3 regions of the Streptomyces sp. NPDC058008 genome follow, and region 3 is predicted to be linked to each of the others. Evidence: predicted binding sites of a transcription regulator. Region 3 holds the regulator's gene; each other region holds the start of a gene.
What was found. The regulator HrcA, encoded in region 3, represses chaperone genes, less so after heat shock. The targets are predictions, from matches to a motif close to TTNGCACTCNGNNNNNCNGAGTGCNAA.
Positions count from the first base shown of each region.

Region 1: groES (co-chaperone GroES) is a predicted target of HrcA. The motif match lies at 3,601-3,627, and genes of this name have one in related genera.
Region 2: groL (chaperonin GroEL) is a predicted target of HrcA. The motif match lies at 2,553-2,579, and genes of this name have one in related genera.

Region 1 is NZ_JBHVQX010000018.1:68,326-78,768, reverse strand. It holds gene ACFVS9_RS19760 (VOC family protein) at 1-142, shown strand, start outside; gene ACFVS9_RS19755 (DUF1876 domain-containing protein) at 233-505, shown strand; gene ACFVS9_RS19750 (hypothetical protein) at 563-1,213, shown strand; gene ACFVS9_RS19745 (methyltransferase domain-containing protein) at 1,214-2,437, opposite strand; gene ACFVS9_RS19740 (polysaccharide deacetylase family protein) at 2,528-3,469, shown strand; gene groES (co-chaperone GroES) at 3,783-4,091, shown strand; gene groL (chaperonin GroEL) at 4,190-5,815, shown strand; gene ACFVS9_RS19725 (SDR family NAD(P)-dependent oxidoreductase) at 6,051-6,824, opposite strand; gene ACFVS9_RS19720 (MOSC domain-containing protein) at 7,421-8,080, opposite strand; gene ACFVS9_RS19715 (LysR family transcriptional regulator) at 8,163-9,053, shown strand; gene ACFVS9_RS19710 (WhiB family transcriptional regulator) at 9,156-9,485, opposite strand; gene ACFVS9_RS19705 (response regulator transcription factor) at 9,921-10,443, shown strand, end outside.
Region 2 is NZ_JBHVQX010000005.1:169,631-180,073, reverse strand. It holds gene ACFVS9_RS06980 (glycosyl hydrolase family 28-related protein) at 1-270, opposite strand, end outside; gene groL (chaperonin GroEL) at 768-2,390, opposite strand; gene ACFVS9_RS06970 (cold-shock protein) at 2,722-2,928, opposite strand; gene ACFVS9_RS06965 (MoaD/ThiS family protein) at 3,362-3,637, opposite strand; gene thrC (threonine synthase) at 3,666-4,961, opposite strand; SAM riboswitch class I at 4,980-5,107, opposite strand; gene ACFVS9_RS06955 (glucosyl-3-phosphoglycerate synthase) at 5,261-6,211, shown strand; gene ACFVS9_RS06950 (trehalose-6-phosphate synthase) at 6,282-7,661, shown strand; gene otsB (trehalose-phosphatase) at 7,658-8,506, opposite strand; gene ACFVS9_RS06940 (DUF3263 domain-containing protein) at 8,613-8,855, opposite strand; gene ACFVS9_RS06935 (extracellular solute-binding protein) at 8,895-10,172, opposite strand; gene ACFVS9_RS06930 (ROK family protein) at 10,418-10,443, shown strand, end outside.
Region 3 is NZ_JBHVQX010000007.1:218,865-229,307, reverse strand. It holds gene ACFVS9_RS09810 (ABC transporter substrate-binding protein) at 1-1,686, opposite strand, end outside; gene ACFVS9_RS09805 (DUF3097 domain-containing protein) at 1,806-2,624, opposite strand; gene ACFVS9_RS09800 (MBL fold metallo-hydrolase) at 2,650-3,372, opposite strand; gene hrcA (heat-inducible transcriptional repressor HrcA) at 3,538-4,554, shown strand; gene dnaJ (molecular chaperone DnaJ) at 4,555-5,694, shown strand; gene ACFVS9_RS09785 (nitronate monooxygenase) at 5,818-6,891, shown strand; gene ACFVS9_RS09780 (16S rRNA (uracil(1498)-N(3))-methyltransferase) at 6,888-7,634, shown strand; gene ACFVS9_RS09775 (histidine triad nucleotide-binding protein) at 7,712-8,071, shown strand; gene ACFVS9_RS09770 (ribonuclease Z) at 8,084-8,992, shown strand; gene ACFVS9_RS09765 (adenosine deaminase) at 9,003-9,995, shown strand; gene ACFVS9_RS09760 (MFS transporter) at 9,959-10,443, opposite strand, start outside.

The DNA.
Region 1 (10,443 bases), on a different contig from region 3:
CAAGTACGGCCTGTCCTGGCAGGTCGTCCCGCGCGCGCTCCCCGAGCTGCTCTCCGGCCCCGACCGGGCCAGGGCGGACCGGGCGATGAAGGCCATGATGGGCATGCGGAAGCTGGACGTGCGGGCCCTGCTGGACGCCTGAGCCACCGCTCCCGCGGCGCCCTCCGTACGCCGTGCGCGGGCGGGGCGCCGGGCGCACCCTGGAAACAGGAGATCCCGGGAGGTGACCGTCATGATGGAGACTGCCGTCGGATGGCATGTCGAGCTCGAATTCGAGGAGGACACCCATCGGACCCGCGCGGCCGCGATGGTACGGCTGAGCGACGGGACCGAGGTGCGGGCCCACGGCTATGCCAGCCGCCACCCCGCCGACTCGCGGCAGCCACGGGTGGGCGAGGAGATCGCCGGGGCACGCGCGCTCAACGAACTGGCGATGAAGCTGCTCACCAAGGCGCACGACGAGATCGACGAGGTGTCCGGCCGGACGTCGTACCCGCTGGCCTGATCCTCCGTACCGTCCGACCGCCCGGAGGCGCGCGCGGACTCGGTTAATGTCTGGGCCATGCCCAGCCGTTCACCGCTTCCGCCCCCGCCTCCGCCCGTGGGAGTACGCACCTGGCCCGACCGGGACGCCCTGTTGGGCGACCGGGCGGTCGTACTGGGTGAACTGGTGAGGTCGTTCCTCGGGCCCGGGCGGCTCGGGGCCCTGTGGACGTGGGCGGGCACCGCCGCGCTCGGCTGGTCCCTCGTGGGGTCGGCGCTGCTCACGTTCGAGGACGCCTCCGACGCCCTCGGCGCGGTGCCCGGAGTGATCCTCCTCGCCGCGGGCGCCGCCGTACTGGTGCCCGCCTGCGTCCTGCTGGTCGTCGGTGTGCTCAGGGACCTGCGGGCACACCGGCTGCTGGTGGCGTGGGGCGCTCTGGACCGCGACCCGGAGCGGGACGGGCGGCTGCGCCGGCCGCGGGCGAGCCTCGCCTGGCTGCTGCTGTCGTCCGTGCTCTGCGCGGCGGGTCTGTTCGGCTGCGTCGCGGTCCCGGCGACCGCCAGGGCGGGCCAGGAGACGTACGGCCTGGTGACCTGGCTGATGGGGCTCGGGTTCCTGGCCTGGCTCACCGGACTGACCGGCCTGGTCAAGGCGTTCGCCCACCGCCGCTGGGTGCTCCGGGTGCTCGCGGGGGCTCCGGCGGCCCCCCGGGTGGCGGCGGAGGGCTGATCAGGGCCGCTTCACCGGCTGCCCGATCAGCATCGTCGGCGCCCCGGCCACCCGGGTCAGGAAGACGGTCGCCGCGTGCGGCCCCTGGAGTTTCATCTTCCGCCGCAGTTCCTCCGGTTCGACCGCCGAGCCGCGCTTCTTGACGGTCAGCACCCCGACCTGGCGTTCCCTCAGCAGAGCCTTGAGCTTCTTCATGTTGAACGGCATCTGGTCGGTGATCTCGTACGCGACCGTCTCGTCGGAGGAGTACGCCGTGTCGCTCGTGACGTAGGCGATCGTCTCGTCGACGAGCCGGCCGTCGCACCGCTCCACGACGCGGGCCACCAGATGGGCGCGGATGACGGCGCCGTCGGGTTCGTACAGGTAGCGGCCGACCGGGCCGACCGGCGGGGCCGGGAGCGGGCCGTCCGAGGTGAGGGTCGTGCGGGACGGGAGCAGCGTCGCCCGGAACGCGCCGGGGGTGAAGCCCTCGCCGAACCACAGCACGGCCTCCTTCACGTCGCCGCCGTCCGAGATCCACTCGGCCTCGGCCTGCGGTCCGATCGCCTCGTGCGGGACGCCGGGGGCGATCTTCAGCGCGGCGCGGGGTGCCTTCAGCGCGGCCCCGGTCGCCCAGGAGAGCGGCGGGGAGTACGCCTCGGGGTCGAAGATCCGGCCCCGCCCGCCGCGCCGCGCGGGATCGACGAAGACGGCGTCGTACGGGGAGGTGTCGATGCCGGTGACGTCGGCGCAGCGCACCTCGACGAGGTCCTGGAGGCCGAGCGCCTCGGCGTTGGCGCGGGCCACCTGGGCGGTCAGCGGGTCGCGGTCCACGGCCAGGACCGCGATGCCCGCCCGGGCCAGGGCGATGGCGTCGCCGCCGATGCCGCAGCACAGGTCGGCCACGCTCCGCACACCGCGCTCCGCGAACCGGCCGGCGCGGTAGGCGGCGACCGAGGTGCGGGTCGCCTGCTCCACGCCGTCGGGGGTGAAGAACATGCGGTACGCGTCCGTCTCCCCGAACTTCGCCACCGCGCGCTGCCGCAGCCGCGCCTGGCCGAGCGCCGCCGACACGAGGGCGGCGGGATGCGTGCGGCGCAGCCGGGTCGCGGTCGCCAGCTCCCTGGCCGGGTCGTGGTCGCGCAGCTCGTCCAGGAGCGCCGTGCCCTCGGGGGTGCGCAGGGCGGCGAAGGCGGCGAGCGGGTCGGCGGGGTCGGTCCGGCCGGCGGGGGGAAGAGCGTTCACCGGTCCATTGTGAGCCAGCCGGGCGACGTGCCGGGCCCGCCGGAGGTGTCGCGGCGGGAGGCCGGTGCCCCGGTGGCAGGATGCGGCGCCATGCAACTAGTAAGACAAAAAGAAAAAGTCACCGCGAAGCGCCACAGAGCGGCCTGCGCGATCCTCGTCGCCCTGCTCGCCGGCGCCGCCGCGTCCGGGTGCGCCGGCGGTTCCGGCGAAGGGGCCGCCGGTCCGGACAGGCAGGCCGGGGGACAGCAGGGTGCCGCAGCCCCGCCCGCGGGTCCCGCGGCGGCGGAGGCCGAGGCCGAGCTGCTGAAGCAGGAGCAGGCCGCCCGTGTCGTGGCGGCGAAGAAGTGGGGCCTGGCGAAGGTCCCGCTCGTCGCCCCTCCGCCGCCCGCCGTCCGGCCGCACGTCACCACCCGCGACGGGTTCGAGGTGGAGGGCGGGGAGAAGCTGCCGCCGGTCTTCACCACCGTGCCCACCAAGGAGCGGATCGTCTTCCTGACGATGGACGACGGGGCGGAGAAGGACCCCGAACTGCTGCGCATGATGACCGAGCTGAAGATCCCGTACAGCGCCTTCCTCAGCGACTACGAGGTGAGCGACGACTACGGCTACTTCAAGGACATGCAGACCCGCGGCGTCTCCCTCAACAACCACACGCTCAACCACCGCTACCTCCCCGGGCTTTCGGAGGCCGAGCAGCGCCGGGAGATCTGCGGCGAGCAGGAGAAGCTGGAGAAGCACTTCGGGAAGCGGCCCACGCTCTTCCGGCCGCCGTACGGCAACTACAACGGCGACACCCTGCGCGTCGCCGAGTCCTGCGGCATCAAGGCCGTCCCCCTGTGGGCGGCCGAGGCGTTCCCCGACCACATGGAGTGGCGCGAGTGGGACCAGGACCTGCACCCCGGTGACATCATCCTCACCCACTTCCGCGGCCGCGAGGACTGGGACGGGTCCATGGCCGACATGATCCGCAACGTCATGAAGACGGTCACGGACAAGGGGTACGCGGTGGCCAGGCTGGAGGACTACGTCTGAGGCGCACCGGTGCGGACGGGCCGGCGCGTGCGACGCCCCGTCCGCACCGGTACGCGGGCCGGAACACCGCGGCGGTCTCCCGCGTTGTCCGGGCGTGCGCCGGTCCCACGGCGCCACGCGAGGGTGGTGAATTGGCACTCCGCTTGACCGAGTGCTAATCGCGGTCATAGTCTCAGTGCTGGCACTCCCCGAGGGAGAGTGCCAGCACCACCGCGCGACAGGGCAGGTCCGGCACCCGCGACGACGGATCCACCTGGTCGCCACCCCACAGACTGTTAAACCCCGTGAGATCTCCGAAGGGGGAGACCGGATCGTGTCGACCACCAGCTCCAAGGTTGCGATCAAGCCGCTCGAGGACCGCATTGTGGTCCAGCCGCTCGACGCCGAGCAGACCACGGCTTCCGGCCTGGTCATTCCGGACACCGCCAAGGAGAAGCCCCAGGAGGGCGTCGTCCTGGCCGTGGGCCCGGGCCGCTTCGAGAACGGCGAGCGCCTTCCGCTCGACGTCAAGACCGGCGATGTCGTCCTGTACAGCAAGTACGGCGGCACCGAGGTGAAGTACAACGGCGAGGAGTACCTCGTCCTCTCGGCCCGCGACGTTCTCGCGATCGTCGAGAAGTAATTCACCCACGTTTGCTTGTGTTCTGCGCCCCTGGCCCCCTGCGAAATAACTAGCCGGGCGGCGAGGGGCGCAGTTCGTTTGAGAGGACAGCTCAGCCCATGGCGAAGATTCTGAAGTTCGACGAGGACGCCCGTCGCGCCCTTGAGCGCGGCGTCAACAAGCTTGCCGACACGGTCAAGGTGACGATCGGCCCGAAGGGCCGCAACGTCGTCATCGACAAGAAGTTCGGCGCTCCCACCATCACCAACGACGGTGTCACCATCGCGCGCGAGGTCGAGCTCGACGACCCGTACGAGAACCTCGGTGCCCAGCTGGTGAAGGAGGTGGCGACCAAGACCAACGACGTGGCGGGTGACGGCACCACCACCGCCACCGTGCTCGCCCAGGCCCTCGTCCGCGAAGGCCTGCGCAACGTCGCCGCGGGCGCGTCCCCGGCCGCCCTGAAGAAGGGCATCGACGCCGCGGTGAGGGCCGTGTCCGAGGAACTCCTCGCGACCGCCCGCCCGATCGACGACAAGGCCGACATCGCCGCCGTGGCCGCGCTCTCCGCGCAGGACCCGCAGGTCGGCGAGCTCATCGCGGACGCGATGGACAAGGTCGGCAAGGACGGTGTCATCACCGTCGAGGAGTCCAACACCTTCGGTCTGGACCTCGAGTTCACCGAGGGCATGGCCTTCGACAAGGGTTACCTGTCCCCGTACATGGTGACCGACCAGGAGCGTATGGAGGCCGTCCTCGACGACCCGTACATCCTGATCCACCAGGGCAAGATCGGCTCGATCCAGGAGCTGCTCCCGCTGCTGGAGAAGGTCATCCAGGCCGGCGCCTCCAAGCCCCTCCTGATCATCGCCGAGGACGTCGAGGGCGAGGCGCTCTCCACCCTCGTCGTCAACAAGATCCGCGGCACCTTCAACGCCGTCGCGGTGAAGGCCCCGGGCTTCGGTGATCGCCGCAAGGCCATGCTCGGCGACATCGCCACCCTCACCGGTGCGACCGTCATCGCCGAGGAGGTCGGCCTCAAGCTCGACGGCGCCGGCCTCGAGGTGCTGGGCACCGCCCGCCGCGTCACCGTCTCCAAGGACGACACGACCATCGTCGACGGCGGCGGCGACTCCGCCGACGTCAAGGGCCGCGTCAACCAGATCAAGGCCGAGATCGAGTCCACGGACTCGGACTGGGACCGCGAGAAGCTCCAGGAGCGCCTCGCGAAGCTGGCCGGCGGCGTCTGCGTGATCCGCGTCGGTGCGGCCACCGAGGTGGAGCTCAAGGAGAAGAAGCACCGTCTGGAGGACGCCATCTCCGCGACCCGCGCCGCGGTCGAGGAGGGCATCGTCTCCGGTGGTGGCTCCGCCATCGTCCACGCCGTCAAGGTCCTCGAGGGCAACCTCGGCAAGACCGGCGACGAGGCCACGGGTGTCGCGGTGGTCCGCCGCGCCGCGGTCGAGCCGCTCCGCTGGATCGCCGAGAACGCCGGCCTCGAGGGCTACGTCATCACCTCGAAGGTCTCCGAGCTCGACAAGGGCCAGGGCTTCAACGCCGCCACCGGCGAGTACGGCGACCTGGTGAAGGCCGGCGTCATCGACCCGGTCAAGGTCACCCGCTCCGCCCTGGAGAACGCCGCGTCCATCGCGTCGCTGCTGCTCACGACCGAGACCCTGGTCGTCGAGAAGCCGGCCGAGGAAGAGGCCGACGCCGGTCACGGCGGCCACGGCCACTCCCACTAGTACGCCCCGTACGCCACCGAGGCCCGGTACCCCCGTCGCGGGGGCACCGGGCCTCGGTGTCTCCCGGCCCGGACCGCTCCGCGGACCCGCGTCCGCTCCGGGCGGCCGGGCCGGGGGAGCGGGCGTGGTGCCGAGCGCCGACGCGGGGCGACGCGCGCCGCCTCCGGCCGGAGCCCGGCACCGGGGTCGCGAGGTCTCCTCGTGGCGGGCGCCGGCCCGCTCCGGACGGGCGACCTCAGCGGGGACCGTACGTCCGGCCCGCCCGGGAGGTGACTCCGCCGAGCAGGCCGCGGGGCGCCAGCTTCACCAGGCCCATCAGCGTCTTGTAGCGCGGGTCGGGGATCGACACGGTCCTGCCCCGGGCCAGGTCCGCCAGGGCCTCGGCCACCAGCTTGTCCGCGTCGAGCCACATCCAGTCCGGGATGTTGCCCGTCGCCATCCCGGCCCGCTGGTGGAACTCGGTCCGCACGAAGCCCGGGCACAGCGCCATCAGCCGCACCCCCGAACCCGCCAGGTCCTTCGCCGCGCCCTGGGTGAACTGGACGACCCAGGCCTTCGACGCCCCGTACGTCCCCCTCGGCAGGAAGGCCGCCACGGAGGCCACGTTGACCACCCCGCCGCGACCGCGCTCGCGCATCGATCCCGCGGCGGCCGAGGTCAGCCGCAGCACCGCCTCGCAGTGCACCTTCAGCATCGTCAGCTCGTCGGCCGTGGAGACGTCGAGATAGCGCCCCTTGTTGGCGAAGCCGGCGTTGTTGACCAGGAGGTCGACCGGGCTCACCCGGTCCGTCAGCCGCGCGGCGACCGCTTCGATCCCGGCGTCGGTGGACAGGTCCGCCGTCAGCACCTCGGCCTCGATGCCATGCCCGTCGTGCAGCTCCGTGGCCTGCGCGCGCAGGCGTTCCGTGTCCCGGGCCACCAGCACCAGATTGTGCCCGTCACCCGCGAGCCGCCGTGCGAAGGCGGCGCCGATCCCCGCCGTCGCGCCCGTAATCAGTGCAGTCGTCATAGGCGGCACGTTAGCGTCCGCCTGAAGGGGTGACGGACCCGCCTTCCGCCTGCGGCCCGCGCCACCAGGGGCGGAAGGCCGTCACAAGGGCGGGCCCGGGCGTCGTGCCCGCTCGTCCTCGCCCGTCCCCGCACGTCGCGAACCGGAACAAGCCCGACAGCCCGCCGCCGGACCGCGGCCCGGGACACAGCGTCCGGATACGGCAGTCCCGGTCGCAGGGGGTCAGGAGGCGGCGGCCCGGGGCACGGCGGCCCCGGTCACAGCGCCCCGGGCAACAGAGGTCAGGGGGCACGGCGGTCCGGGGGCACGGCGGTCGCGGCGCGCCCGGATACGGCGGCCCTGGTCACAGCGCCGCCTGTGACAGCGGTCAGGGGCACGGCGGCCCTGGTCACAGCGCCGCCTGTGACAGCGGTCAGGGGGCACGGCGGCCCTCGATCACAGCGGTCCGGGGCACCGTGGCCCCGCACGCGGCGCCCCCCGGATCGCAGCGCCCCCGCAGACGGGGGCCCCGGTTCGCAGCGTCACCGGTCACGGCGGGACCCGGCCGTCCCGCCACCCGGCCGCACCCGCACCGGACTCCGTCCAGGAGGCCGGGCTCACTTCGCCAGGTACGTCCGCGCCGCGCGCAGCGTCTCCGCGTGCAGCGCGTCACCGGCGTCGAGCAGGCGCGGCAGCAGCTCCCGCTCCGTGGTCGTCGCCCGGAACTCCAGGGCGGCGGTGATGTCGTGGTCGGGCACGTGCACCACCTCGACCGGGTCGCCGGACCGGATCGTCCCCGGTTCGATCACCCGGAGGTACGCCCCCGTGGCCCCCTCGCGCGTGAACCGCTTCACCCAGCCCCGCTCGCCCAGGTGGCCCGCGAACGTACGGCACGGAATGCGGCCCGACGTCACCTCCAGGACCAGCCCGTCGCCGATCCGCCAGCGCTCACCGATCCGGGCGCGGCTCACGGTGAGGCCGAGGGTCGTCAGGTTCTCGCCGAACGCGCCGTTGGGCAGGGGGCGTCCGAGCTGCTCCTCCCAGGCGTCGAGCTCCTCGCGGGCGTACGCGTAGACCGCCTGGTCCGAACCGCCGTGATGGCGCAGATCGCACACCGCGTCACCAGCCAGGCCACTGCCGCCGCTGCCCTTGGGGCCGGGGTCCGAGACCCGGACCGGTCCGTCGGACGGACGCTTGCCGATCCCGGTGAGCCCGCCGTCCGCATCGGAGTGCGGGGAGGGGGTGGGACGGCCGAGGTTCACGGTGAGCACCTTCATAACCGGACAGGCTAACCGCGAGTCTCTCAAAGGCGCTCATGATTAATCGCCCGGTTCTGCAAGAGTGCCTTATGGTTGAAGGGTGATCGAAGCTCGTCATCTCCGTGTCCTGCGCGCCGTGTCCACCACCGGCTCGTTCTCCGCCGCCGCGCGTGAGCTGGGCTGCACCCAGCCCGCCGTCAGCCAGCAGATGAAGGCCCTGGAGACCTCGGCGGGCACGCCGCTGCTGATCCGTACGGGCCGCGAGATGCGCCTCACCCAGGCGGGTGAGGCACTGGTGCGCCACGCGTCCGGCATCCTCGCGGGACTGACCGCCGCAGAGGAGGAGGTCGCCGCCATCGCCGGGCTGCGGGCCGGCCGGGTCCGGCTCGTTTCCTTCCCCAGCGGGAGCTCCACCCTGGTCCCCGGGGCCCTCGCGGCCCTGCGCGCCGCACATCCCGGCACCCAGGTCTCGCTCGTCGAGGCGGAACCGCCGCACTCCGTGGAGATGCTGCGCGACGGCGACTGCGACATCGCGCTGGCGTTCCGCTACGGGACGGTCGGCGGCGAGTGGGACGACCTGGTCGTGCGCCCGCTGCTCAGGGACCGGCTGGTCGGGCTGGTCCCCGAACGGCACCGGCTGGCCGGAGCGGACGCGGTGGGCATCGGGGAACTGGCCGACGAGCCCTGGATCGCCGGCTGCCCGCGCTGCCGGCGCCAGCTGGTGGAGGTCTGCGAGTCCACGGGCTTCACCCCCCGGATCGACTTCGCCACGGACGACTACCCGGCGGTGATCGGCCTCGTCGGGGCGGGACTCGGTGTCGCCGTCCTGCCCGAGCTGGCCCTCGAATCGGTGCGCCCCAAGGGCGCGCGCACCGTGACGGTGGAGCCGGCCGTGGAACGGGAGATCGTCGCCCTCACCCTGCCCGACCTCGCCAGGGTGCCCGCGGTGGCGGCGACCCTGGACCAGCTGTCCCTGGCGGCCGCACGCTGAGCGGCCCGGCCGGCCGGACCGGTGGAACGGGTCCGGCGCCGGGCATGAGGGATCCGTCGCGTCTGAAGAAACGTTTCTGCGTTCGATGGGCCGTACGGGGTGTCAGGTGCGGCCGGCTTCGGGGGCCGGCCCCGAGTGGGCGGAGATCAGACGGTTGCGGGCGCGTCCCATGAGTTCCTCGCGCTCGTCCTCGGTGAGGCCGCCCCAGACGCCGTAGGGCTCTCGTACGGCGAGGGCGTGCGCCGCGCACTCGGCGCGCACCGGGCAGCGCATGCAGACCTCCTTGGCCGAGGTCTCACGGGCGCTCCGGGCCGCTCCGCGTTCTCCTTCGGGGTGGAAGAACAGTGAACTGTCGACCCCGCGGCAGGCGGCCAGCAGCTGCCAGTCCCACAGGTCCGCGTTGGGTCCGGGAAGGCGGGAGAAATCTGCCATTGCGTGTCCCCTCGAAACCTTGCTGGTTCGGAAACGGCGTCCCCGACCGTTGCCGCTCGTCTCGTGCTCGTCGGCGACCGGAGTTCCGACGGTACATCTACGGTCTTAGTAGATGTAAATATGACTGATTGCGAATCTAGCCTCAGACGCCCCCAAAAGGGAAGAAAAACCGCTAAATGGGGCAGGTCGCCGGGTGGAATATCGGTTGAGGGGTGAATGACCCCGCGTCGCTCTCCTCCGTGCGCGGGCGCTCACTTAGAGTGCCGAACCGGATGCTTTGGCCCGTAACTCTTTCGAGTGACCGTCGTTGATGAGGGGGAGGCGGTTGACGGAGAACGACCTCGGGCAGATGTCCGAGGGGGTCAACCGCACAGGTGACGACTTGTATTCAGCCTGGAGGCTCAAGGTGACGTGCATCAGCTGCGGAGGACGGTCATGACATCCGTCCTCGTCTGCGACGACTCCCCGCTTGCCCGAGAAGCGCTCCGCCGCGCGGTTGCGACCGTGCCCGGTGTCGAGCGTGTGACGACTGCGGCCAACGGGGAGGAAGTTCTCCGCCGCTGGGGGGCCGATCGTTCGGATCTGATTCTGATGGACGTACGCATGCCCGGTCTGGGGGGTGTGGAGACGGTCCGGCGGCTGCTCTCGGCGGACCCCGGGGCCCGGATCATCATGCTGACCGTCGCCGAGGATCTCGACGGGGTCGCTCTCGCGGTCGCCGCCGGGGCCCGCGGATACCTGCACAAGGACGCCTCGCGGGCCGAGCTGCGCGCGACCGTGACCCAGGCGCTCGCCGACCCGACGTGGCGGCTCGCCCCGCGCCGGCTGCGGTCGGCCGAGATGGGCGCGGCGCCGACACTCACGGCCCGCGAGATCCAGGTGCTCGAAGGCATGAGCCACGGCCGCTCCAACGCGGAGATCGGGCGCGAGCTGTTCCTCTCCGAGGACACGGTGAAGA
Region 2 (10,443 bases), on a different contig from region 3:
CTTACGGCCCGAGGCCTCCGCGGGCAGGGTGTAGGCGGTGCGGTCGGGGCCGATGACCGTGCCGTTCGTCGCGGCGTTCTCCGCCTCCTGCTCGGCGAAGGGGACCTCGGCGCCGCGGCCGGCCACCAGCGCGGGATCGAGACCCGCGCGCGTCACCACCGGCGCGGGAGCCCGTTCCCCCTGAGCGCCCTGCGCCGCGGGAGCGCCGGTCAGCGCCCCCAGTCCGACAACGGCGGCCGTCAGCGCGGCGACCGTGATGTGACGTGACATCGCATGCCCGTTTCTCTCGGAAGGTGAGGAGACGGTAGGGCGCGCGGGAACGCCACCACAAGAGTCATGCGAGAAGATTTCGCGTGACTGCTGGCCAGATGCAAGAGCACGTCACTTTTTTGCGTCCACTTTCGCCGCTCCCGCAGCGGATCACCGCGCGGCGGTGGTTGTGGCGGGACGGCCGGGGGGCGACAGCGGCAGCCGGAGCCGGACAACGACGGGCAGGGATGACACGCGGGGTGGGCCGCACGGTTCCGCCGCTCCCCCGCGCATCAGCCGCCACGGCTCGGGCACGGCTCCGCGCCCGGTGCACCGCCGTCCCTCCGTACCGCCGCACCGCCGTAGGCCGTACCGCCGTCCCTCCGTACCGCCGTGGCCGGGAGCGCCGGTCCCGCAGGGGCGGGGACGCACGTACGACGCCGGCCCCCGGGAACGAATCCCGGGGGCCGGCGTCGTACGGATACTGCGGGTACCGCCTGGAGCTGCTGATCCGAGGATCAGAAGTCCATGTCACCGCCCGGCATGCCGCCCGGAGCAGCCGCGGAGGCCTTCTCCGGCTTGTCGGCGATGACGGCCTCGGTGGTGAGGAAGAGCGCGGCGATGGACGCGGCGTTCTGCAGGGCGGACCGCGTGACCTTCGCCGGGTCGAGAATGCCCTCGGCGATCATGTCGACGTAGTCGCCGGTCGCGGCGTTCAGGCCGTGACCGATCGGCAGGTTGCGCACCTTCTCGACGACGACTCCACCCTCGAGACCACCGTTGACGGCGATCTGCTTGAGCGGGGCCTCCAGCGCGAGCTTGACGGCGTTGGCACCGGTGGCCTCGTCGCCCGTCAGGTCGAGCTTCTCGAAGACGGCCGAGGCCTGGAGCAGAGCCACGCCACCACCGGCGACGATGCCCTCCTCGACGGCGGCCTTGGCGTTGCGCACCGCGTCCTCGATGCGGTGCTTGCGCTCCTTGAGCTCCACCTCGGTGGCGGCGCCGGCCTTGATGACGGCCACGCCGCCGGCCAGCTTCGCGAGGCGCTCCTGGAGCTTCTCGCGGTCGTAGTCCGAGTCGGAGTTCTCGATCTCGGCACGGATCTGGTTGACGCGGCCCTGGACCTGGTCGCTGTCACCCGCTCCGTCGACGATCGTGGTCTCGTCCTTGGTGATGACGACCTTGCGGGCGCTGCCGAGCAGGTCCAGGCCGGCGTTCTCCAGCTTGAGACCGACCTCCTCGGAGATGACGGTGCCACCGGTGAGGATGGCGATGTCGCCGAGCATGGCCTTGCGGCGGTCACCGAAGCCGGGAGCCTTGACGGCCACGGACTTGAAGGTGCCACGGATCTTGTTGACGACCAGCGTCGACAGAGCCTCGCCCTCGACGTCCTCCGCGATGATCAGCAGGGGCTTGCCCGACTGCATGACCTTCTCGAGCAGCGGAAGGAGGTCCTTCACGTTGCTGATCTTGGAGTTGACGATCAGGATGTACGGGTCGTCGAACGACGTCTCCATACGCTCCATGTCGGTGGCGAAGTACGCCGAGATGTAGCCCTTGTCGAAGCGCATACCCTCGGTGAGCTCCAGCTCCAGACCGAAGGTCTGGGACTCCTCGACGGTGATGACGCCTTCCTTGCCGACCTTGTCCATCGCCTCGGCGATCTTGGCGCCGATCTCGGTGTCGGCAGCGGAGATGGAGGCCGTCGAAGCGATCTGCTCCTTGGTCTCCACGTCCTTCGCCTGCTCCAGCAGCGCGGCGGACACGGCCTCGACGGCCTTCTCGATGCCACGCTTCAGAGCCATCGGGTTGGCACCCGCGGCGACGTTGCGCAGGCCCTCGCGGACGAGCGCCTGGGCGAGAACGGTGGCGGTGGTCGTACCGTCGCCGGCGACGTCGTCCGTCTTCTTGGCGACCTCCTTGACCAGCTCCGCACCGATCTTCTCGTACGGGTCCTCGAGCTCGATCTCCTTGGCGATGGAAACACCATCGTTGGTGATCGTGGGCGCGCCCCACTTCTTCTCGAGGACGACGTTACGGCCCTTGGGGCCGAGGGTGACCTTGACGGCGTCGGCGAGCTGGTTCATCCCGCGCTCGAGACCGCGCCGTGCCTCCTCGTCGAACGCGATGATCTTGGCCATGTGAAGTGGTCCTCCCGGACAGGGGTGGATTGCTCCGGACCGAGAGGCGCCCGCGACGGACGGCCTGCGTGCTCGGCGGTTCCTTGCCCCACCGAGCCTGCGGGCCTCACCGGCCCGGTCCAAGTTCTGTCACTCTCACCTGGAGAGTGCTAACGCCAATGATTAGCACTCGACCCCTGCGAGTGCAAGCGTCCCCCTCGGGATGTGGACAACCGCGGGGCGTCGCCGCAGGCGGCGGGAGGGGCACGGAGACGCACGTGAGGCCCGTTCCCCCGGTGGGAGGTACGGGCCCCGCGTGTGTGAGTAGCGTCGTTGGCCGACCGTGCCGAGCTCAGCCGACGGCGAGCTTGACCATGTCCGCCTGCGGCCCCTTCTGGCCCTGCGAGATCTCGAATTCAACTCGCTGACCCTCTTCGAGGGTGCGGTACCCGTCCATCTGGATCGCGCTGTAGTGGACGAAAACATCCGCACCACCGTCGACCGCGATGAAGCCGTACCCCTTCTCCGCGTTGAACCACTTGACGGTGCCCTGAGCCATGCCCAACTCCCCTATTACTGGCCCTTGCACGAGACCGCACTTCGCGGGCCCGGGTCAGAAGTCACCCTCCGACAGGAGAGGGTGGCGTGCGCCGGAACGCGTCGACCGCGGCCGAATGTATCTGCCCAACTGCCCTCTGCAACAGGTCAATCGGACGAGAATTCTGGGCACAGACAACTGCCCGCATAGGGGGAATTCATTGGATTCCCGGGCAAGTCGGGCCTGACAAAGGCCACTTATGCCACAAGGGGTTCGCTTACTTTGGCTGCTTCTTGTCGCGGCCGGGCGCATTCTCATATGCGGGTGGCGGCGGGCAGCTGCGGGGACTTCCCCAACTGTACCGTGCTCAACCATGCAGAATGGCCCCCTCCGTTTCTCTCACGGAGGGGGCCGTTCTGTTCACTGCGTGTCGGCCGGCGGGGCGCCGGGCGGATCAGCCGCCGGCGACGGCCGGGATGATCGAGACGCCGGCGCCGTCCGGGGTGGCCGCGTCCAGGCCGCCCTCGAAGCGCACGTCGTCGTCGTTGACGTACACGTTGACGAAGCGGCGCAGCTTGCCCTGGTCGTCCAGGACGCGGGCACCGATGCCCGGGTGGTTCTGCTCCAGGGACGCGAGGACCTCGGAGAGGGTCGCGCCCTCGGCCGGGACCTCGGCCTGACCGCCCGTGTAGGTGCGGAGGATGGTGGGGATACGGACCTTGACGCTCATGTGGATGCCTTCCTTCGGTCTCGGGTGGTCAGGCGGCGGCGAGGCCCGCGTCGCGGAACGCGTCCAGGCTGGGCCGGATCGTCGCCGACAGGCCGGTCGTGGGTGCGACCGCGTCGAGCGTCTTCAGCCCGTCACCGGTGTTCAGCACGACGGTGGTCAGGGACGGGTCGAGCAGACCGGCGTCGATCAGCTTCTTCGTCACGCCGACCGTCACCCCGCCCGCGGTCTCCGCGAAGATGCCCTCGGTGCGGGCGAGCAGCTTGATGGCGTCCACGATCTGCTCGTCGTCGACGTCCTCCACGGCACCACCGGTACGGCGGGCGATGTCCAGGACGTACGGGCCGTCGGCCGGGTTGCCGATCGCCAGGGACTTGGCGATGGTCTTCGGCTTCTGCGGGCGCACCACGTCGTGACCGGCCTTGAACGCGGTGGAAACCGGGGAGCAGCCCTCGGCCTGCGCACCGAAGATCTTGTACGGCTTGTCCTCGACGAGACCGAGCCTGATCAGCTCCTGGAGGCCCTTGTCGATCTTCGTGAGCTGTGAGCCGGACGCGATGGGGATGACGAGCTGGTCGGGCAGCTCCCAGCCGAGCTGCTCGCAGATCTCGTACGCCAGGGTCTTGGAACCCTCGCCGTAGTACGGCCGCAGGTTGACGTTGACGAAGCCCCAGCCCTCACCGAGCGGGTCGCCGATGAGCTCCGAGCAGAAGCGGTTGACGTCGTCGTAGTTGCCCTCGATGCCGACCAGCTCACCGCCGTACACCGCGGCCATGACGACCTTGCCCTGCTCCAGGTCGTGCGGGATGAACACGCAGGAGCGGAAGCCGGCGCGGGCGGCGGCGGCGCCCACCGCTCCGGCGAGGTTGCCGGTGGAGGAGCAGGAGAGGGTGGTGAACCCGAAGGCGCGGGCGGCCTCGACGGCGATGGCGACGACACGGTCCTTGAAGGAGTGCGTCGGGTTGCCGGAGTCGTCCTTGACGTACAGACCACCGGTCACGCCCAGCTCGCGGGCGAGGTTGTCCGCCTTGACCAGCTTCGTGAAACCGGGGTTGATGTTGGGCTTGTCCGCGACGTCGGCGGGGACGGGCAGCAGCGGCGCGTAACGCCAGATGTTGTCCGGTCCCTCGGCGATGCGCTTCTTCAGCTCTTCGGGGGAGCCGCTCGGCAGGTCGTACGCCACTTCGAGCGGCCCGAAACAGGACGCGCAGGCGAAGATCGGGCCGAGATCGAAACGCTCGCCGCATTCGCGGCAGGAAAGTGCCGCGGCGGGACCGAGGTCCACGGCGGAAGAATTGGTGTTCGCTGCAACTGTCTGCACGGCCATGATGGCGGAGGCCCTTTCTCCTCATCTTCCTCGCGACGTATTTCGCCACAAGACGGAATTGGCACCTTCCCCACCGTGACCTCGCGGTCGGCAGGAGGGTTGCCGGGACTTCAACGGGCCGTTCCCTCAGTCCCTCTGGATGAGCGCTATGGCACCGGACCATGGATCCGGGCGTTTTTTCGCGGACCGACCCCGACATGCGAGGGTCATCCGCGTTGTTCAAGACTGTAACCGAAGCACTGGACGGTTGAGATAGTCGTCCGAACCGCGAGATGGATCACATACAGGGAGTATCGACCGTGCTGGAAGAGGTGGAACGCTGGCTGACCAGGCGTTCCTGGTCAGCCGCCGACCGCCCGCTCGACCGCCTCACGGCCGCTCGGGCGAGGGATCCGCACCGCTCGCGCGTGAGCGTCGTCCTGCCCGCGCTGAACGAGGAGGCGACGGTCGGCGAGATCGTCGCGGAGATCCGGCGCGAGCTGATGGAGAAGGTCCGGCTCGTCGACGAACTGGTGGTGATCGACTCCGGCTCCACCGACGCCACCGCCGAGGTCGCGCGCCGGGCCGGCGCCCGGGTGGTGCACCGGGACTCCGTACTCCCCCGCATACCGGCGCTCCCCGGCAAGGGCGAGGTCCTGTGGCGGTCACTCCTGGTGACCGGCGGGGACATCGTCTGCTTCGTCGACGCCGACCTGCGGGACTTCTCCGCGGACTTCGTGTCCGGGATCGTCGGCCCGCTGCTCACTGACCCGCAGGTGCAGTTCGTCAAGGCCATGTACGACCGGCCGCTGGGCGACACCGCCGGACAGGGCGGCCGGGTGACCGAGCTGGTGGCCCGCCCGCTGCTCAACCTGCACTGGCCCCGACTGGCCGGATTCGTCCAGCCGCTGGGCGGCGAGTACGCGGTGCGCCGCTCCCTGCTGGAACGCCTCCCCTTCCCGGTCGGTTACGGAGTCGAGCTGGGCCTGCTCGTCGACGCGCTGCACACGGCCGGACTGGACGCGCTGGCCCAGGTGGACGTCGGCGTGCGCAAGCACCGGCACCAGGACGGCCAGGCCCTCGGCCGGATGGCGGCGGCGATCTACCGCACGGCGCAGCTGCGGCTCTCCGGGGGGGCACTCGTACGGCCCGAGATCACCCAGTTCGAGCGGGGGCCGGGCGGGTTCGTCCCGCACACCCATGCGGTGGACACCGAGGAACGGCCGCCGATGCGGGACATCGCGGAGTACGCGGCCCGCAACGCGGCGTGACGGCCCTCCGCCCCGGTCTCCGCGCGCACTTCACGTTTGGCGGCTTCCCGAACGGGCTAGGTTCGGGTACATGGTCTCCGAGCACGCTGCCCAGGTACTCGTCGCGTCCAACCGCGGCCCGGTGTCGTACACACGGCGTGACGACGGCACGCTCGACTCGAAACGCGGCGGGGGCGGGCTCGTCTCCGGGCTGAGCGCCGTCGACGACAAGCTGTGGGTGTGCGCCGCCCTCGGCGACGGCGACCGCGAGGCGGTCAGGCGCGGTGTGTCCGAGCCCGGCGTCCGGATGCTCGACATCGACGCGGAGGTCCACGCCGACGCCTACAACGGCATCGCCAACTCGGTGCTGTGGTTCGTGCACCACATGATCTACCAGACGCCCCTGGAGCCCGTCTTCGACGCGGAGTTCCGCCGGCAGTGGGCCTCCTACGAGGCGTACAACCGGGCCTTCGCCGAGGCCCTGGCCGAGGAGGCGGCCGAGGGCGCCGCGGTCCTGGTGCAGGACTACCACCTCTCGCTGGTCCCCGGCATACTGCGCGAGCTCCGCCCCGACCTGCGGATCGGCCACTTCTCGCACACCCCCTGGGCGCCCGTCGACTACTTCCGGCTGCTGCCCGACGACATCGGCGAGCAGCTGCTCAAGGGCATCCTGGGCGCCGACCGCGCCGCGTTCCTGACCCGGCGCTGGGCCGACGCCTTCATCGGCTGCTGCACGGAGATCCTCGGCGGCACGGGCCGCACCCGGATCGGGGTGCACGGCCTGGGCGCCGACGCCGACTTCCTGCGCCGCCGCTCCCGCGAGTCGGACGTGGACGAGCGCATGGAGATCCTGCGCGGGCAGGTGGGCGACGGCAGGCGGACGATCGTGCGCGTCGACCGCACGGAGCTGTCCAAGAACATCGTGCGCGGGCTGCACGCCTACCGGGCGCTGCTGGAGGAACGCCCCGAATGGCGCGAGCGCGTGGTGCACATCGCCTTCGCCTACCCCTCCCGGCAGGACCTCGCGGTGTACCGCGACTACACGGCGGAGGTCCAGCGGGTCGCGGACGCCGTCAACGCGGAGTTCGGCACCGAGGGCTGGACCCCGGTCCTGCTGCACGTCGACGACGACTTCGCCCGTTCCCTGGCGGCCTACCGGCTGGCGGACGTGGCCCTGGTCAACCCGATCCGCGACGGCATGAACCTGGTCGCCAAGGAGGTCCCGGTCGTCTCGGACCACGGCTGCGCCCTGGTCCTGTCCCGCGAGGCGGGGGCGTACGAGGAGCTCGGCGAGGACGCCCTGGTGGTCAACCCCTACGACGTCTCGGCCACGGCGGCGGCGCTGCACGAGGCCCTCACGATGGACGGCGGCGAGCGGGGCGCCCGCTCCGAGCGCCTGGCCGCCGCGGCGACGGCGCTGCCGCCGCAGCGGTGGTTCCTGGACCAGCTGGACGCGCTGCGGACGGCCTAACCCTGGGTGAGCCGCCGGGCGAGTGAGTGGAGCAGCTCCGCCACGGCCGCCGGGCCGGGCAGCAACAGGTCGGCGCGCCCGGCCAGTTCGGGGACGCCGGTGCCGCTACAGACCAGCAGGCCGGGGACGCCCCGGGTGCGGAGCTTCTCCACGGCGGCGTAGGCGGCGAGGTCGCCCAGGTCGTCGCCGGCGTACAGCACCGCCTCGGCGCCGGTCTCCTTCACGTACTCCTCCAGCGCCACCCCCTTGTCCATGCCGGCGGGCCGCAGCTCCAGGACCAGACGGCCCGGTTCGACGATGAGGCCGTGGCGTGCGGCGAGTGCGGCCAGCGGGGCGCGCAGGGCCTCGAACGCGGCCTGCGGATCGGCGGCGCGGCGGGTGTGCACGGCGACCGCGCGGCCCTTCTCCTCGACCCACGTGCCGCTGTCGGCGCCCGCCTCCGCCAGGACGGCGGGGAGTTCCGCCCGGGCGGCCTCCACACCGGGGTCCGGTGCGGGGGCGTGGACGGCGGCGGTGTGGGCGTCCCAGCGTTCGGCCCCGTAGTGGCCGAGGACGACGAGGTGGTCCAGGCCCGGCGCCCCGGCGAAGCCGCCGTACCGCACGGCGGTGCCGGCCGGGCGCCCGGTGATCACCGCGACGGCGGCGACCCGGGGGGCGAGCGCGGAGAGGGCCGGGACGACGGCGGGGTGGGCGCGCGACTGTTCCGGGTCCGGGACGATGTCGGCGAGCGTGCCGTCGAAGTCCAGCGCGACGACGGCGCGGGCCGGCCGGGCCAGGAGTGCGGCGAGGCCTTCACGGCCGGCCTGGGTGGACGGGGTCGGGAGGGGGTGTGCCGGGTTGCCCATGCGGGTGAGCGTAGCGGCCGCACCGCCCCGCCGCGCGGGTTCCCCGCCCGGGGGCCGCGCCCGCCGCCCCACTCGCTCCCCGGCCCCGCCGTGCACCCGGCCCCGTTCAGCGGCGGCCCCGCCGCGCCTCGCGGACCCGGCGCAGGCGGTTCACCGTGACCGGGTCCTCCTCCAGCGCCCGGCGGTCGTCGAGGAGTGCGTTGAGCAGTTGGTAGTAGCGCACCGGGGAGATGCCCAGCTCCTCCCGGATCGCCCGCTCCTTCGCGCCGGGGCCGGGCCAGGAGCGGCGCTCCAGGGCCAGGACCGCGCGCTGCTGGTCGGGGAGCGGGCCGGCGGGATCTGCGGTCATATCAACCAACCTACAGAGGGTCCGTCCTCACGACAGGCCCTACTCCGCGCTCTCCGCCTGGAGGGCCTGGGTCGCGATGTCCGTCAGGACCCTCTCCGGGTTCCCGCCGGGCTCCACCGCCGAGCCGATCTTCTCCTTGACCGCCTCGCTGGTCCGCGCCCACGAGGTCTTGCCGAACGGGTAGAGCTGGGAGTTCGGCAGCGCCGACAGGAACGCGTGCAGCGGCTCGTGCTTGCTGTCGGCCTCCATGGCGGCGGACGCGCTGCTGGTCACGGGCAGCAGGTCGTACCGGTCGGCGAAGTCCAGCACGTTGGCGTCGCCGTACGCGAAGTCGAGGAACCTGCCGATCTCGGTCCGGTGGCCGTTCTGCTTGAAGCCCATCATCCAGTCGGCCACGCCCATCGATCCCTCGGTCGGCCCGTCGATCCCGGGCAGCGGGACCATGCCGACCTCGATGCCCTTCTTCTCGGCCTCCCGCATCAGCGTCGGGTGGCCGTTGAGCATGCCCACCTCGCCCTCGGTGAACGCGTCGAAGGCCTTCTGCCGGTCGAGCTTCCCGGGGGCGACGGGTCCCGTGAGGCCCTTGCCGACGAGTTTGTCCTTCAGCCAGGTGAGGGTGGCTATGTTGGCCGGGGAGTCGATGGCGTAGTTGCCGACCTCGTCGGTGTAGCCGCCGCCCCCGCTGAGCAGCCACATCAGGGTCTCGGCCTGGGACTCCTCCTGGCCGAGCGGCAGCGCGAACGGGGTGGTCACACCGCGCCGGCCGAGCGCGGCGGCGTCGCTCCTGATGTCGTCCCAGGTCTGCGGGGCCTTGAGGCCGGCCTCGGCGAACAGGCCCTTGTTGTAGAAGAGGAGACGGGTGCTGGCCACGAACGGGAGTCCGTACACACTCCCGCCGACCTCGCCCGCGTCGGCCAGCGAGGGCAGGAAGTTGGACGCGGTGCGGATGGCGACCATCTCGTCGGCGGCGTAGAGCTCACCCGCCTTCGCGTAGTCGGCGTACGCCCCGATCTGCGCGATGTCGGGGGCCCGGCCGTCCTTCACCATGCGGGCGACCTCGCGGTCCACGTCCTTCCAGGAGTGGACGGTGACCTCGACCCGGATGCCGGGGTTGGCCTTCTCGAACTTCCCGGTGACGTCGTCCCAGTACTTCTTGGAGCTGTCGTCCGCTCCGGTCCCGTAGTCGGCGGCGACCAGCCGCAGGGTGACGTCGCCGCTCCCCTTGTCCGAACCGCACCCCGACAGCGCCGCCGTCATACCGAGTGCGGCCACCGCCGCGGTCAGACCTACCAAGCGCCGCTGCACAGCCCTGTCCATCCCTACATCGATCGACGCGGGCGCCACCGTTCCGGCGACGGACCCGCGATCCAGCTCCGCCTCCGGACGGAGGCTCACACCGTCCGGTGGTCTACACCACCCGTACGGCGAATCGGCAAATCTAGCAGGGCCGTTTTGTATGGGTGCTCAACAAACCACGATAGTGGACTAGACCTTTTAGGGTCCGTCGGGCGAAACTGTCTCCCGTGAGACACGTCATCGCCCTCGATGTGGGCGGCACAGGAATGAAGGCCGCTCTGGTCGGGGCCGA
Region 3 (10,443 bases):
GCGGGTGTCCTCCCGGTTCGCGTCGGTGCCGGTGAGCGGGCCCGCGTAGACGACGGTGACGTGCGGTGCGTCCGGCTGGATCCTGGCGTTCTGCTCCCGTATCGCCTGCTCGATCCGCTCGAAGGTGATGCCCCTGCCCGCCCCGCTCAGCTGGAGGGTGTTGCCCCCGGCGAAGCGCACACCGGGCACCGTCGCCACGCCGACGCACTCCTCGGCGCCCCCGGGCCCGGCCAGCCTGACCGCGTCCGTGCTGCGGCCGACGAGCGGGCCGTAGCAGTACGTCTCCTTCCAGTGCTGGCTCCACAGGAAGGTCCCCAGCAGCGCGCCGACCAGCACGAGGGTGACGGTCCTCCCCGACATCACCCACCAGGCCCAGGTCCTGCGGACCCGGTGGGTGCGGAGCTGGAGGTAGGCGTGCTCGTGGGTCAGCTGCTCGGTGGGCAGGGGCAGCCGCAGCACCCAGGCCGGCGTCACCGCCGCCGCCGGGGCCTGGCCGACGCTCAGGGCCTCCACCCAGCTCTCGTACCGTGCGCGGGCTCCCGAACTGGCCCCGGCGTGCGCAGGCGGCTGAGGAGGCAGCGGCGGGGTGTGCCGCATGATGCGGTCGGCCGGCAGGGAGGCCAGGAGCAGCAGCGGATCCACCTCGCTGCGCCGGGAACGCACGTTGTTGATGGCGTTGATGAGCAGGACGCCGCCGTTGTCCTGGGTGGCCGTGGGCAGGAACACCACCGGCGGGACGGTCCGCTTGGCGCGCCGCCAGTCCGGGGCGTGCGCCCGGTAGCCGTCCAGCAGGTCCTCCAGCAGCGCCTGGACCCGCAGCTCCAGGTGGAACTGGCGCGCGTGCTCGTCGCCCGTCCCCGCGTCGGCCACCCGCTCCGCGACGGCGGCGGCCCGCGCCCGGATCACCCGCCACGAACCGCTGGGGGAGAAGCGTGACCAGCCGTCGGAGGGATACGCGGTGCTCGACGCGGCGAGGGACGACGTGGTCGCCAGCCATCTGCTGGCCCGGCGCAGCCACAGCAGCGGGGGCGCGGCCCTCGTCAACAGCCGTACGACCGCCAGTCCGAGCAGGGCGGCGGCGGCCACCAGGACGGTCGGCCCCCAGCCGATCTCGCCGAGCAGCACGCTGAGCACGGCGATGAAGACGGCCCCCAGGAAGGTCTCCGGACGGACCGAGGCGCGCAGCGAGTCCCACCAGGTGTTGCCCCCCGACCGGCTCGCCCGCCAGCGCAGGCTGCCCAGCTGTTCCAGGATCCGCTCGTCGCGCTCGCGGGCGGAGCCCCGGTCCTGCCGGGCGACGACCGTGGCGGTGGCCTGCTCGATCGCGGCGAGCAGCCGGGAGCGCGGGAAGGCGAAGGGCTTGTACTGGGAGGTGCCCCTGGTCTCCCACGGGCGTTCGGTCAGGGTGCGGACCATGGAGAGCGCCGCCTCGTACGGGGTGTCGCCGCCGCCGTCGAGGAGCCTCACCGGGACCCGGCGCAGCTGGTTCGCCCGGTGGACCTGGCGGACGATCTTCTCGACCCTCCTGTCGGCCTCCGGCCCGGCGGACGCGTCCTGGGCCTGCGCCACGACGAGGGGCATCACCGGCCGGTTGACCCGGTACTGGTCGATCAGCTCCTGCATGAGGTGGAAGACGGCGGAGGCCGCCTCGTTCTCCGCACTGCCCCGCCACACTTCGCGCGTCATCCGCCCCCGTGCCTTCCCCTGAGCCCGGCCCGCCGTCATCCCTCAATAACGGATGGTGCGAGTGCGGCGCAGGTGTTCACGGGGATCGGTACCGGATCCTCCTCAACCCGTCCGGTACATCAGGCGGGAAGAGTGACGAAGTCGATCAATTCCTCCACCCTGCCGAGCAGTTGGGGCTCAAGATCCTTGTAGGAGCTGACCTTGGAGAGGATGTGCTGCCAGGCCGCCCCCGTGTTCTGCGGCCAGCCCAGCGCCCGGCACACGCCCGTCTTCCAGTCCTGGCCGCGCGGTACGGCCGGCCATCCGGGGATGCCCACGGACGACGGCTTCACGGCCTCCCAGACGTCGATGTACGGATGTCCCACCACCAGCACGTGCTCGCCGGTGACCTGTCCGGCGATCCGGGACTCCTTGGAACCGGGCACCAGGTGGTCGACCAGCACACCGAGCCGGGCGTCCGGGCCGGGCGCGAACTCCCGGACGATCGCCCCGAGGTCGTCGACGCCCTCCAGGTACTCCACCACCACGCCCTCGATGCGCAGGTCGTCCCCCCAGACCCGCTCGACGAGCTCCGCGTCGTGCCGTCCCTCCACGTAGATCCGGCCCGCCCGCGCCACCCGTGCCCGCGCGCCGGGGACCGACACCGAACCGGACGCCGTGCGGGAGGGGCGCACGGGGCCGCCCGCCGACGGGCCGACCAGGGTGACGACCCTGCCCTCCAGCAGGAAACCGCGCGGCTCCATCGGGAAGACCCGGTGCTTGCCGAAGCGGTCCTCCAGCGTGACCGTCGGGCCCTGGGCCGTCTTCTCGCAGCGGATCACCGCCCCGCAGAAGCCGGTGACGGCCTCCTCGACGACCATGCCCTGCTCGGCGGGGACCTCGGGGGCGGAGGCCGGCTTCTTCCACGGCGGGGTCAGGTCCGGCTGGTAGCTGCGCATGGCACGACGATAGACGGCGGCCCGTTCACGACACGCCGAAGCGGACGGCCAGTCGGTCGCGCTGCGCCCGTACGAACGCCGCGTCCACGACCGCCCCGTGCCCCGGGACGTACAGCGCGTCCTCGCCGCCCAGTTCCAGCAGCCGGTCCAGCGCCGCCGGCCAGCGAGAGGGCACCGCGTCCCGGCCCGCCTGCGGCTCGCCGGACTCCTCGACCAGGTCGCCGCAGAGCACCACGACGGGGGAGCCCGGCACCAGCACCGCGAGGTCGTGGCCGCTGTGGCCCGGGCCCACGTTGGCCAGCAGCACCTGGAGCCCGCCGCCGAGATCGAGCGTCCACTCGCCGCTCACCTGGTGCCGCGGGGCCACCAGCGCGTCCGTGGCGGCCGTGGCGTCCGCCTCGCCCATCCCGTGCCGCAGCGCGTCCGCGCGCAGCTCACCGGCGCCCCGGCCCAGCAGATCCGCCGTGCCGACCGCCCCGTAGACCTCCGCCCCGGAGAAGGCGGCCGTGCCCAGCACGTGGTCGAAGTGCGGGTGACTCAGTGCGATATGCGTCACCCTCCGGCCCAGCAGCGCCTCCGCCTGGGTCCGCAGCTCGACGCCCTCACGGAGCGTCGAGCCCGTGTCGTAGAGCAGCACACCGTCCGCGCCGGCCACCAGTGCGGCGGTCGCGTCCCAGACGGGCAGGCGGCGCCGCCCCGCGGTCCGGCCCAGCCGTTCCCACCCGAAGTCTTCCCAGGAGACGTCCATAGGGCGACGCTATCGGCAACGACCTGCGCCGTCCCGTGACGGCGTGGCCGGTCGCCCTTGCCCCGGCCCCACCCCGCCCCCGTACACTGACCGGGGGGATTGCTGGCACTCGAACACGCAGAGTGCCAGGCAGACGCCGGAGAACCACAGCTGGAGGTGTGCGCGGTGCTCAGCGAACGCAGACTCGAAGTGCTGCGCGCCATCGTCCAGGACTACGTCGGCACCGAGGAGCCCGTCGGCTCCAAGGCGCTCACGGAGCGGCACAGCCTCGGGGTCTCCCCGGCGACTGTCCGCAACGACATGGCGGTGCTGGAGGACGAGGGCTTCATCGCGCAGCCGCACACGAGTGCGGGGCGCATCCCGACGGACAAGGGCTACCGGCTCTTCGTCGACAAGCTCGCGGGCGTCAAGCCCCTGTCGTCGCCGGAGCGCAGGGCCATTCAGAATTTCCTCGACGGCGCGGTCGACCTCGACGACGTCGTGGGCCGCACGGTCCGGCTGCTCGCGCAGCTGACCAGGCAGGTCGCCGTCGTGCAGTACCCCTCGCTGACCCGGTCGACGGTCCGGCACGTGGAGCTGCTGTCGCTGGCTCCGGCCCGGCTGATGCTCGTGCTGATCACGGACACGGGCCGGGTCGAGCAGCGTATGATCGACTGCCCCGCACCGTTCGGTGACACCTCGCTGGCCGACCTCCGGGCCCGGCTCAACAGCCGGGTCGTCGGACGACGCTTCGCGGACGTCCCGCGACTGGTGCAGGACCTGCCGGAGTCCTTCGAATCCGAGGACCGGGGAACCGTGTCCACGGTGCTCTCCGTCCTCCTGGAGACTCTGGTCGAAGAAACGGAGGAGCGGCTGATCATCGGCGGCACCTCCAATCTCACCCGCTTCGGGCACGACTTCCCTGTGATGATCCGGCCGGTGCTGGAGGCATTGGAGGAGCAGGTCGTCCTGCTGAAGCTGCTCGGTGAGGCAACGGATTCGGGCATGACCGTACGGATCGGGCACGAGAACGCCCATGAGGGCCTCAACGCCACGTCCGTCGTCGCGGTCGGCTACGGTTCGGGCGACGAGGCAGTCGCCAAACTCGGCGTGGTCGGACCGACCCGCATGGACTACCCCGGAACGATGGGAGCGGTACGCGCAGTGGCACGTTACGTCGGACAGATCCTGGCGGAGTCGTAAGTGGCCACGGACTACTACGCCGTACTCGGCGTGCGCCGCGACGCATCTCAGGACGAGATCAAGAAGGCATTCCGTCGGCTCGCCCGCGAGCTGCACCCGGATGTCAACCCGGATCCGAAGACCCAGGAGCGGTTCAAGGAGATCAACGCCGCTTACGAGGTGCTGTCGGACCCGCAGAAGAAGCAGGTCTACGACCTCGGCGGGGACCCGCTGTCCGCCTCGGGCGGCGGCGGTGGCGCGGGAGGGTTCGGAGCCGGCGGCTTCGGCAACTTCAGCGACATCATGGACGCCTTCTTCGGCACGGCCTCGCAGCGCGGACCCCGTTCGCGCACCCGGCGCGGCCAGGACGCGATGATCCGCCTGGAGATCGACCTCTCCGAGGCGGCGTTCGGCACGACCAAGGACATCCAGGTCGACACGGCGGTCGTCTGCACGACCTGCAGCGGCGAGGGCGCGGCCCCCGGCACCTCCGCGCAGACCTGCGACATGTGCCGCGGGCGCGGCGAGGTCTCCCAGGTCACCAGGTCCTTCCTCGGCCAGGTCATGACCTCGCGGCCCTGCCCGCAGTGCCAGGGCTTCGGCACGGTCGTGCCGACCCCGTGCCCCGAGTGCGCCGGTGACGGCCGCATCCGCTCGCGGCGCACCCTCACGGTCAAGATCCCGGCCGGTGTCGACAACGGCACCCGGATCCAGCTCGCGGGCGAGGGCGAGGTCGGCCCCGGCGGCGGCCCCGCCGGCGACCTGTACGTCGAGATCCACGAGCTCTCGCACGCCGTGTTCCAGCGTCGCGGGGACGACCTGCACTGCACGGTCACCATCCCGATGACGGCCGCGGCGCTGGGCACCCAGGTGCCGCTGGAGACGCTCGACGGCCTGGAGGAGATCGACATCCGGCCGGGCACCCAGTCCGGCCAGTCGGTCCCGCTGCACGGGCGCGGCATCACGCACCTGCGCGGCGGCGGGCGCGGCGACCTGATCGTGCACGTCGAGGTCATCACCCCGACGAAGATGGACCCCGAGCAGGAGCGCCTCCTGAGGGAGCTGGCCAAGCTGCGCGGCGAGGAGCGGCCCACCGGCCAGTTCCAGCCGGGGCAGCAGGGCCTCTTCTCCCGACTCAAGGACGCCTTCAACGGCCGCTGAACCCGCTTCACCGCACCGCCCGCCGGTCCCGTACCGGCGGGCGGTGCCGTGTGCGCGGCACTCCTCGCACCGTGGGAAAGGGGCTGATTCGGCACGATCCGCCGGACGTGGCACGATGCCGTCATGTCCTTGGCGCTGACCGATCTCTGCCGGTACCCGATCGTGCAGGCCCCGATGGCGGGCGGTGTCTCGCAACCGGAGCTGGCCGCCGCCGTCTCCGAGGCCGGGGGGCTCGGTTTCCTCGCCGCCGGCTACAAGACGGCGGACGGCATGTACAACGAGGTCAAACAGCTGCGCAGGGCGACCGCACGGCCCTTCGGCGTCAACCTGTTCATGCCGCAGCCGCTGGTGGCCGACCCCAGCGCCGTCGAGGTCTACCGGCACCAGCTCGCCGGTGAGGCCGCCTGGTACGAGACCCCCCTCGGCGATCCGGACTCCAGCGGGGACGACGGCTACGACGCCAAGGTCGCGATCCTGCTGGAGGATCCCGTGCCCGTGGTCTCCTTCACCTTCGGCTGCCCCAGCCGCGAGGTCCTCGCCGCGTTCGCCGCAGCCGGCACGCTCACCGTCGTCACGGTCACCTCGCCGCAGGAGGCACGGAACGCCCGGTGGGCGGGCGCCGCCGCCCTCTGCGTCCAGGGCACCGAGGCGGGCGGCCACCAGTCCACGCACCGCGACGACCCGCAGGCCGGGCTCTCCGGCACCGGGCTGCTCGCCCTGATCGCCGAGATCCGCGAGACCGTCCAGCTGCCCCTCGTCGCGGCCGGCGGACTGATGCGCGGCTCCCAGATCGCGGCCGTCCTGGCGGCCGGCGCCGACGCGGCGCAGCTCGGTACGGCGTTCCTGCCGTGCCCCGAGTCGGGAGCGCACCCGCTGCACAAACAGGCCCTGACCAACCCGCTGTTCGTGACCACCGTCCTGACGCGTGCCTTCTCCGGACGCCCCGCCCGCGGCCTGGTCAACCGGTTCGTGCGGGAGCACGGGCCCTACGCCCCCGCCGCCTACCCGCAGGTGCACCAGCTGACCAGCGGGCTGCGCAGGGCCGCGGCCAGGACCGGGGACGCCCAGGGCATGGCCCTGTGGGCGGGCCAGGGCCACCGGATGGCACGCGAGCTGCCCGCCGGGGAACTCGTGGACCTGCTCGCCGCGGAAACGGATGCCGCGCGCGCGGCAGTGAGTGTGAGGAGTGCCCGGTGACGGCACCGGTCTTCGTCGTCGAACAGCTGCCCGGCGGGACGGAGTTCGTCCTGGACGGCCCCGAGGGGCGGCACGCCGTGTCCGTCAGGCGGCTGAACCCGGGGGAGGACGTCGTCCTGACCGACGGGCGGGGCCGCTGGGCGGAGGGTGTCGTGCGGGCGGCCGAGGGCAAGGACCGGCTCGTGGTCACCGGCCTCGGCGGCGTCCGGGAGGAACCCGCTCCCGCCCCGTCCCTCACCGTCGTCCAGGCCCTGCCCAAGGGTGACCGCGGAGAGCTCGCCGTGGAGACGATGACGGAGACGGGCGTCGACGTGATCGTGCCCTGGCAGGCCGCGCGGTGCATCACGCAGTGGAGGGGCGACCGCGGGCTCAAGTCGCTCGCCAAGTGGCGCAGTACCGCCCGTGAGGCGGGCAAGCAGTCGCGCCGGGTGCGCTTCCCCGAGGTCACCGACGCCATGACGACCAAGCAGGTCGCCGCCCTCCTGGCCGGCGCGGACTTCGCGGGTGTCCTGCACGAGGACCGCGACGGCGCCGGCGCGCCCCTCGCCACCGCCACGCTCCCCGCCGCCGGAACCATCGTGCTGGTCGTGGGCCCGGAGGGCGGGGTGTCACCGCAGGAGCTCGCCGCCTTCGCCGGGGCGGGCGCGCCCCCCTACCGGCTCGGCCCCAGTGTGCTGCGCACCTCGACGGCGGGGACCGCGGCCGCGGCCCTGCTGATGGGGCGCACCGGGCGCTGGAGCTGAGAACCGCCCGCCCGTCCCGGACGGATAGCATGCGGGTGTACTGATCACGAGGACCGAACGACCGAGGAGGCCGGGCCATGGCGGGAGAGCCGCAGACCGACTGCCTGTTCTGCAAGATCGTTACAGGGGACATCCCGGCGACCATCGTCCGCGAGAGCGAGACGACCGTCGCCTTCCGCGACATAAACCCCCAGGCCCCGACGCACGTCCTGGTCATCCCCAAGGCGCACTACCCGGACGCCGCCGCGCTGGCCGCCGCCGAACCGCAGGCCGCCGCCGACGTCCTGCGCGAGGCCGGTCTGGTCGCCGCCGACGAGAAGCTCACCGACACGGGCTACCGGATCGTGCTCAACACCGGTGCGGGCGCCGGGCAGACCGTCTTCCACGCGCACGCCCACGTCCTGGGCGGCCGCGGGATGCAGTGGCCCCCCGGCTAGGGCCTCCCACCCGTGTCCGTACGCGAACTCGTGGTCCTCGGCACCGCCAGCCAGGTGCCGACCCGCCACCGCAACCACAACGGCTACCTGCTGCGCTGGGACGGCGAGGGCATCCTCTTCGACCCGGGCGAGGGGACCCAGCGCCAGATGCTGCGGGCGGGCGTCGCCGCCCACGACATCAACCGGATCTGCGTCACCCACTTCCACGGTGACCACGCGCTCGGCCTGGCGGGCGTGATCCAGCGGATCAACCTCGACCAGGTCCCGCACCCCGTCACCGCCCACTACCCGGCGAGCGGGCAGCGCTTCTTCGACCGCCTGCGGTACGCCACCGCCTACCGCGAGTCGGCCGAGCTGACCGAAGCCCCGGTCGCCGCCGACGGCGTCCTCGCCACCACCGGCGCGTACACCCTCGACAGCCACCGGCTCTCCCACCCCGTCGAGTCCTACGGCTACCGCCTCACCGAGCCCGACCGGCCGCGCATGCTGCCCGCGAAGCTGGCCGAGCACGGCATCACCGGACCCGACGTCGGACGGATCCAGCGGGACGGCGTCCTGCGCGGCATCCCGCTCGCGGAGGTCTCCGAGACCCGGCGGGGCCAGCGTTTCGCGTTCGTCATGGACACCCGGCTCTGCGACGGCGCGTTCGCCCTCGCCGAGCGGTGCGACATGCTGGTCATCGAGTCGACGTTCCTCGACGAGGACAGCCGGCTCGCCGCCGACCACGGCCACCTCACCGCCGGCCAGGCGGCCCGGGTGGCGAAGGAGTCGGACGTACGGCACCTCGTGCTGACGCACTTCTCCCAGCGCTACACCGACCCCGACACCTTCGAGCACCAGGCCAGGGCAGCCGGCTTCGAAGGCGAACTGACCATCGCCCAGGACCTGATCAGGGTCCCGGTACCCACCCGCCACACGTAACGAGAACACCGTGCACCTCCCCAAAGCCGAACTCCACCTCCACATCGAAGGAACCCTCGAACCCGAGCTGGCCTTCGCACTCGCCGCCCGCAACGGCGTGGAGCTGCCCTACGCGGACACCGAAGAGCTGCGCACCGCCTACCTCTTCGACGACCTGCAGAGCTTCCTCGACCTCTACTACGCCCTCATGGCGGTGCTGCGCACCGAGGACGACTTCGCCGAACTGGCCGACGCCTACCTCGCCCGCGCCGCGGCCCAGGGCGTCCGGCACGCCGAGATCTTCTTCGACCCGCAGGCCCACACCGACCGCGGCGTCCCGATCGGCACCGTCGTCGAAGGGCTCGGCAGGGCGCTGGAGCGCAGCGAGGAGACCCACGGCGTCTCCACCCAGCTGATCATGTGCTTCCTGCGCGACAGGTCCGCCGAGTCGGCGCTGGAGACCCTGGAGGCCGCGAAGCCGTACCTCCACCGCATCAGCGCCGTCGGCCTCGACTCCGCGGAGGTGGGCCACCCGCCCGCGAAGTTCCGCGAGGTGTACGCCGCAGCCGCGGCCCTCGGCCTGCGCAAGGTCGCCCACGCGGGCGAGGAGGGCCCCCCGGAGTACATCCGCGAGGCCCTGGACGTCCTCGGCGTCGAGCGCATCGACCACGGCCTGCGCTGCATGGAGGACCCTGACCTGGTCGACCGGCTGGTCTCCGAGCGCATCCCGCTCACGCTCTGCCCGCTCTCCAACGTGCGGCTGCGCGCCATCGACGTCCTGGAGCAGCACCCGCTGCGCGCCATGATGGACGCGGGCCTGCTCTGCACGGTGAACTCCGACGACCCCGCCTACTTCGGCGGGTACGCCGGAGACACCTTCCACGCCGTCCACGAGGCGCTCGGCCTGGACCGCGAACAGCTGCGCACCCTGGCCCGCAACTCCTTCGAGGCGGCCTTCCTGGACCACGACGAGGAGCGCAGGGCGCGCTACCTGTCCGAGGTCGAGGCGTACGCGTTCGACTGACCGGACCCGCCGGACGGTCCCGCCGTCCGGAACGCGCTGCGCACCAGCCGCCTGCGCCGCAGCGCGGGCACGCTGATCTCCGCGACCGCCTGCTCCGGCGCGCCCAGCTTCGGGACCGCGCCGGACAGGCTGTTGGTCGTGGCGGCGAGCAGTGCCGCCGGCGCGCCACCGCGGCGCCGGACGGAACCGGGCACCAGCGGACGCCCGCCGGTGTGCAGTGCCACCGCGGTGACCGGGGCCGCGACCAGGAGCGTGGCCGCCCCCAGGAGCATGCCCATCACCGCGTAACCCGCCTGCTCGGACAGCACACTGCCGAGGAGGGGGCCGCACGCCGTGCCCACGGACGACGCCGAACCCGCGAGGACCGCCCAGCGGCCGCGCACGTCCAGCGAGGCCGCCAGCCCGATCAGGTACGACAGGACCACCGGGTAGAAGGTGTTCCAGGCGA